Salmonirosea aquatica: one gene and its partner. The protein of the gene in region 2 interacts with the protein of the main gene of each other region in a pairwise test. Links are inferred from orthologs where the notes say so. Each region holds a gene or a part of one and is shown on either strand. Other genes may lie near its edges. The genes, in order: GBK04_RS15520 and mobA.

What was found.
Region 1: the proteins of mobA (region 2) and GBK04_RS15520 interact in binary tests that used the Escherichia coli proteins (3 or more experiments, as listed by UniProt). The link is inferred for Salmonirosea aquatica from one-to-one orthologs.

Annotation. Positions count from the first base shown.
Region 1 is NZ_WHLY01000002.1:3,448,024-3,451,248, forward strand. The notes cover bases 11-2,912. They hold GBK04_RS15520 (molybdopterin molybdotransferase MoeA), read left to right. Parts: upstream 11-796; coding sequence 797-2,029; downstream 2,030-2,912. Other genes in these bases: moeB (molybdopterin-synthase adenylyltransferase MoeB), read right to left, coding at 11-682; GBK04_RS15525 (MoaD/ThiS family protein), read left to right, coding at 2,040-2,279; GBK04_RS15530 (molybdenum cofactor biosynthesis protein MoaE), read left to right, coding at 2,333-2,764; moaCB (bifunctional molybdenum cofactor biosynthesis protein MoaC/MoaB), read left to right, coding at 2,831-2,912. Outside these bases: more of moeB, read right to left, coding at 1-10; more of moaCB, read left to right, coding at 2,913-3,225. UniProt on the Escherichia coli protein: Catalyzes the insertion of molybdate into adenylated molybdopterin with the concomitant release of AMP.
Region 2 is NZ_WHLY01000002.1:4,565,642-4,568,899, reverse strand. Bases 54-2,988 are described here. They hold mobA (molybdenum cofactor guanylyltransferase), read right to left. Parts: upstream 1,848-2,988; coding sequence 1,260-1,847; downstream 54-1,259. Other genes in these bases: GBK04_RS19905 (hypothetical protein), read left to right, coding at 2,708-2,988; GBK04_RS19910 (precorrin-2 dehydrogenase/sirohydrochlorin ferrochelatase family protein), read right to left, coding at 1,913-2,512; GBK04_RS19920 (nitrate reductase associated protein), read left to right, coding at 774-1,247; GBK04_RS19925 (rubredoxin), read left to right, coding at 54-749. Outside these bases: more of GBK04_RS19925, read left to right, coding at 1-53; more of GBK04_RS19905, read left to right, coding at 2,989-3,019; GBK04_RS19900 (radical SAM protein), read left to right, coding at 3,023-3,258. UniProt on the Escherichia coli protein: Transfers a GMP moiety from GTP to Mo-molybdopterin (Mo-MPT) cofactor (Moco or molybdenum cofactor) to form Mo-molybdopterin guanine dinucleotide (Mo-MGD) cofactor.

The DNA of each region.
Region 1 (3,225 bases), 1.1 Mb from region 2 along the record:
ATGCGTCGTAAAGTAGGATCTTTCCCGAAAGTACCTCGCCCAAACCGGTGATGATTTTGATTGCCTCCACTGCTTGTAGCGAGCCCACGATACCGGGCAATACGCCCAGTACCCCGATTTCGGCGCAGTTAGGTACCTCGCCTTCGTTGGGAGGAGTAGGATAGAGGCAGCGGTAAGTAGGTCCCCTTTGATAGTTGAACACACTGACCTGCCCCTCGAATTTATAAATAGAACCAAAAACCAGCGGCTTGTCCAGCAATACACAGGCATCATTCACAAGGTACCTCGTCGGAAAGTTGTCCGAACCATCCACGACCAAATCATACTCACCCACGATGTCAAGGGCGTTTCCTCGGTTCAGGCCTTCCAGGTAGGTAATCATTTTACTATATGGATTCAAGAGATGCAATCGCTCCGCTGCTACCTCGGCTTTGAGTCGCCCGACATCCGCTACGGTAAACAAAATCTGCCGGTGCAGGTTGCTGACTTCCACCCGATCGAAATCCGCGATTCCGATGGTACCCACCCCCGCGGCCGCCAGGTAGGTAAGTGCCGGGCAACCCAGGCCTCCTGCTCCCACGACCAGCACGCGCGCATCGCGGAGTTTTTGCTGGCCTTGCGGGCCCAGTTCGGGTAGGGACAATTGGCGCTGGTAGTAGCTTTGTTCGGCGGGTGAAAACATGGAGATTCGGTGGAGCTATGGTGAGAATGCGTATATTTGAAAATGCCTTCCGGGGAACATTCTACTAACGCGTTTTGTCTTTTGGAAGTTTGTGCTGCCTTAAATTACTATCCGATGATCAGCGTCCAGGAAGCCAAATCCCACATCCTAGCCACAATTCCGGTACTCTATGCCGAGTTCATGCCCCTCGGGGAAGCCGTAGGTCATGTACTGGCCGATGACCTGCTCGCTCCGCTGGCTCTACCGCCTTTCCGGCAGTCGTCCATGGATGGCTACGCCGTGCACCATGCCGACATAACCCAGGCCAATACCGCCCTCCCGGTTGTGGCCGAGTCGCGGGCGGGTACGGAGGTACCCCTGGTGCTGGAGCGCGGCACGGCGGTACATATCCTGACGGGCGCGCCCGTACCCGATGGTGCCACGGCCGTGGTGATGCGCGAAAAAGTAAGGCGGGCGGGCGACATGGCCACGATCGAACTGTACCCGGTAATAGAAAATGAAAACGTGCGCTCGGTGGGTCAGCAAATTAAAAAGGGCGATGTAGCTTTGCCCAAAGGTACCTACCTCACGCCCGGCTCAGTCGGTTTCCTGGCGGGCCTGAATATCACGACTGTGAAGGTATACCGCAAACCCAGCGTCGGGATTCTGGTCACGGGCGACGAATTAGTACAACCTGACGGAGCGTCGTCGGGCGGCGTACCGTCGGGCGGCGAGGGTACCCTTCGTTTCGGACAAATCTACGAGTCGAGCTCGGCCATGCTGGCGGCAGTGCTGCGCGCCGAGGGTATCACCGACATCATGATTCGGTACGTGGCCGACGATGCCCCCGCCACCGTAGCGGCCCTGCGCGAACTGGCCGAAGAGAACGACGTGGTACTTTCCACGGGCGGTGTATCGGTAGGTGATTATGATTACGTGGGTACCTCGCTGGAGGAAATCGGGGTAGAGACCGTCTTTTATAAAGTCCGGCAGCGGCCTGGTAAGCCCCTGTTCTTCGGGCGCAACGACGATACTTTTATCTTTGCCTTGCCGGGCAATCCGGCGGCTACTCTAGTGTGCTATTATCAGTACGTGCTACCCGCTCTGCGCCTGATGTCGGGACGGAAGGACTGTTTTTTGCCTAAACTGAAACTACCGATTACGCACGCTTTTTCGTTCAAAGGAGAGCGCGACGAATTTTTGAAAGCTACCGCTACCACCACCACTGTCACTCCGCTGGAAGGCCAGGAATCGTTTGTTTTACGGTCGTTTGCCATGGCCAATGCGCTTATTTATTTGCCATCCACTCAAAACTCCGTACAACCCGGCGATCTGGTGGAGGCACATTTATTGCCGTTTTTTTGTTGAGTACCTTACTATGACTCTATCCATTTTATATTTTGGCATGATTGCCGAATCCATCGGGAATCCCGTCGAAACCTGGCATTCTCTGGATCCACTAACCGTGGGTGAATTGAAGCATCAACTCCTGGAAAGGTACCCCGTCCTGCGCGATCGTAAGTTTCAGATCGCTGTGAACCAGCAGATCGCTGATGAGGCTTTTCCGATTCCCCCACTAGCGGAGGTAGCCTTATTGCCGCCTTTCGCGGGCGGTTGAATCTGATTTTGGCCCGGGCGAACCCGTCAAAATTCACTCATTCAAATTTTACTATGAAAAAAGTATTCGTCGATGGCCCCATCAGTCCGCAATTCGTGGCTGAGTCGCTGGCCAAGCATCAGTCCAAAACCACCATCGGGGCGCATTCCATGTTTATGGGACAGATTCGGGCTGATGCCAAAGAAGGCGGCGTGGTAACGGGCATCGAGTACTCGGCCTACCCCGAAATGGCCGAAGGTGTTTTTCATCAAATCCGCGAAGCGGCTTTCGAAAAATATGAACTCACCTGCCTCCATATCTACCATAGCCTGGGGCTGGTACCTACGGGCGAAATCAGTCTGTTCGTGTTCGTGTCGTCGCCGCATCGCCGGGCTACCTTTGAAGCCCTGGAATTTCTGGTGGAGGAAATCAAGGCGAAAGTTCCGATTTTTGGCAAAGAACTAATTGGCGCGCAAGGCGATTTTGTCTGGAAGGAAAATCAGTAGAGCCAGCGGCGTCGGCAGGTTTTGTTTTTTATTACGAGCAATTTCAATATTCACGAGCAGGCAGGTGTGTGGTTTAGGCGGCAAAAAGCCAACAGCCATCAGCTAACAGCCAACAGCAAAAGCATGGTTGACATTACCCATAAAACCAATACACTACGCATTGCCACCGCCCAGGCCGTGGTGCAGGTGAGCAAGCCAGAAACCATCGCAGCCATTCAGGAACGCAGGGTACCTAAGGGCGATGTGTTCGAAATGGCCAAGGCCGCCGGGCTGCTGGCGGTGAAGAAGACGCCTGACCTGCTGCCCGATTGTCATCCGCTACCCATTGAGTACACGGGCATTGCCTACCGCACCGAAGAGCTAAGCATCGTGATTGAGATGACGGTTAAGACGATCTACAAAACGGGGGTTGAAGTAGAAGCCATGCACGGCGCGTCGGTGGTGGCGCTGACGATGTACGA
Region 2 (3,258 bases):
AGGAGTTTTCCATTCCTTTTCTGCTGGACATCTGTTCATTGTGCCTGGAAACCCGGGTTGGCGAAATCTGTACTACGCCCTGGAAATCTTTGATTATCAAAGGTATTGAGGAAAACGATCGTCCGCGCTGGAGCCAGATCATGAGCCGGCACAACATCAATGTCCGCCACGCCGCCAACGAACTGGCCTGGCAGACCGAAGATCACGACGACGAAGGCATTGAATTTAAAAAGTACATCCTGCAGTACTTCGAAAAGCACGATACCCGGACCTTCGGACTCTGTTTCGGCGTGCAGACGCGTGATAAGTCGGAGGTATTTGGTTCGATTCTGATCCGGAAACGGTACACCCTGAGAGTGGGAGATCTGCGGTTGTTGCCCGTGTACGATCTGTTCCATACCGATAATTTCAATCCCAACAGCCGGACCTACTTTCTATTTGAAACCGGTTTGATGAAAAATCACCTACCCAATCAGGTAGATCGTCTGTGCCGGAAGTTCAATGCTTCACGCTATGGTCAACAAACATCCCGGATCGAAATCGCCGAGAGTTCGGCCCCGGCCCTAATCCATGAACGGTACCAATGCCCGCATTGCCTGACCGTATACGACGAAACCTTTGGCGACGAGCGGGCCGGCATTGCACCGGGGGTACCCTTCTCCGCCCTACCCGATAGCTACCTCTGCGCAACCTGCGAAGCGCCCAAAACGGAGTTCGCGGTAGTTGAAATAGAAAATCTTGTGGTTTGATTATTGTAAATTCGCCCTATCACCATGTTCGACATCCGAGTGAAGCCCGTATATTTTGATTTTGAAAGCGATTTTGTGGATACCTTCCGGTGCATTCCTATGGTCGTGCGCTACAAGCTGGATACCTGCGATAAGAAACTTCAACTAGCCGAGTGGAGCCGCCTGAAAGCCAACGAAAAGCAACTCCTGGCCGAATTGCCGTGCGAATCGCCCGCCGAAATCGTAACCTACCGAAGGTACCTCGAGGAGCGGGTGTGGGAAAGAAGCCAAAAGCAAATCAAGGATCTGGGCGGCGTGGACGCTACTTGGGACGACCTGACGCAGGTACCCTCGGAAGTTCAACAAAAAGCATCGGAGTGGCAGTGCGCTGCCCCTACCCTGGCGCAATGGATCGGGTTGGATTTATTGCAGCGCTTCGCGCTCGTCAAGCTGAGTCGCTCGGGGCACGAAGGGGAGAATTTTCCGAAAGCGTTACGGGAGTTCGGGCTGATCGAATGATTTTAGAAGTCCTTATAAATCGGCCGGACTGTTCAGATTCCGGAAAGCGAATTCATCCTCAACTACCTCGGATGCCGTTTTTGCAGACGCCAGCACTTGGACAAGTCCATGCCGGGTGAGGTACCCATCGTACATTTTCTGAGAAACAGCAGCGAGCAAACGCGCGGAAAAAATGCCGGGAAAGGGTTGTAAACAATCCTGCACCATAAAAACCCACGCCTCTGCTTCAGGTACCTTGGCGCGTAAAACCATGAGCTTACGGAGTAGCCCGACCGTCAGATTCGGCATGTCGCAGGGCAGGACGAGTACGTCAGCCTGGGGGTACCTTAGATGAAAGCTTAATAAACCCTTCAAAGGTCCGCCCACGGGCAAATCCAGATCGGACAGCAGTTCAAAATCGGGTAAAATCTCAGCGGTATACACCTTGCGCTGAACTTCGCGAATCAGTATGCTTACCGGCAAATCGACCTCTTGCAGCAAGGTACCTGCCCGGTTGACCCAAAGGGTCGATTCAACCGGAATAAGACCTTTGTCCCGCCCCATTCGGCGGCTTTCGCCCCCGCTGAGCACCAGGCCATGGAGTATGTCTGGATTAGTCAAGTACTGAAGTATCGTCCCGCAGGAGCGTTAGTTACGAAAATTTCCATTCTTTCTACAAAGGTACCCTACTCCTGCCCGTTGCTTTCTTTCCTGGCTACCAGTACCTCCGTAATCCGGTTCAGCTCCTGCACCTTGTACTCAAAATCCCCGCGCAGCAGGTCACGCACGCCTTTGAGTTGCTCCATGGCGGTTTCCAGATTATCGGGCAGGGCTTCGGTAAGTACCTCGCGCAGGCGTTTGGCCAGGGTAGGTGACATGCCGTTGGTCGAAATGGCTACCTTCAGATTTCCCTTCTTCACGATGGAAGACAGATAAAAATCGCACTCGTCGGGTGTATCGGCCACATTGCAAAGCAGGTTTCGGGCGCGCGCCAGGCGCTTGATCCGTTTGTTTTCTTCCCTGTCGTTGGTGGCCACAATCACCAGATCCTTGTAGTCGAGATCGAAGTCTTCAAAGGCGCGCGGTAATAGTACCACATGCGGATTCTGCGCGGCAATTTGCTGGATTTCGTCCCGAATTTCGGGAGCTACCAGGGTAATCTTGGCCTCGGGCGAATTGCCCAAAACCGCCTCGATTTTTTCCAGGCCGACGTACCCGCCACCCACGATGAGCAGGTGGAGGTCGTCGTTATTGAGTTTCAGAAATATGGGAAATAGATGGTTCATTCCAGGGAGTTTACGCTTCGAAAGGGTTTAGAAAACAATTCATTGCTCAATCATTTACTCTAACAATCAAAGCGTTATATATTATTAAAAAAATAAATGGGCAAAATTCAGGATAGGTGTTTCCTATAACTGGATAAAATCCGACTAAGCGGATTGAAAGCAAGTTTATTCTCAATCCTTAACAACAAAAAAACGATGAAAGATTCAGAAGATTTTGAAAAGGCCCTCATGACGCGACTGACCAGCCGCCAAAATGACAAGGAGTTTCTTCGCAAAACCTCGTCCGCGATCGTATCGCTCAAAAAACAGGGATTCGTCATCGACAAAATCCTTACCAAGGGCCAACCGGTACTGGACCGGGTTTTTGTAATGGGCAAACCCCATCCGGATTTCTTTGCCAATCTCCGGGACTTTTCCGTTTTGGGTGGTCTTCGTAGCTTCGAGATTTTCCCCTATGGTGTAATCGCCATTGACGGTTTCAATTTCAAAGCCACCTTCGGGCACTGACCCATGGAAACGGCCCAGCCCAGCTGCGGGACGGTCGGGCGCGAGGGTACCCCTCCGCCCGACCGCTATCGCACCATTCAGATTCACCCGACGTTGCGATGCAATCTGTCATGTCTGCACTGTTATTCCTCGTCGGCACCCCACCACCGCGACGCGCTATCGCTCGATGGGCTCAAAAATTTTCTGGTGAACGCCTACGAAGAAGGGTTCAATGCCATCGCCGTTTCGGGCGGCGAACC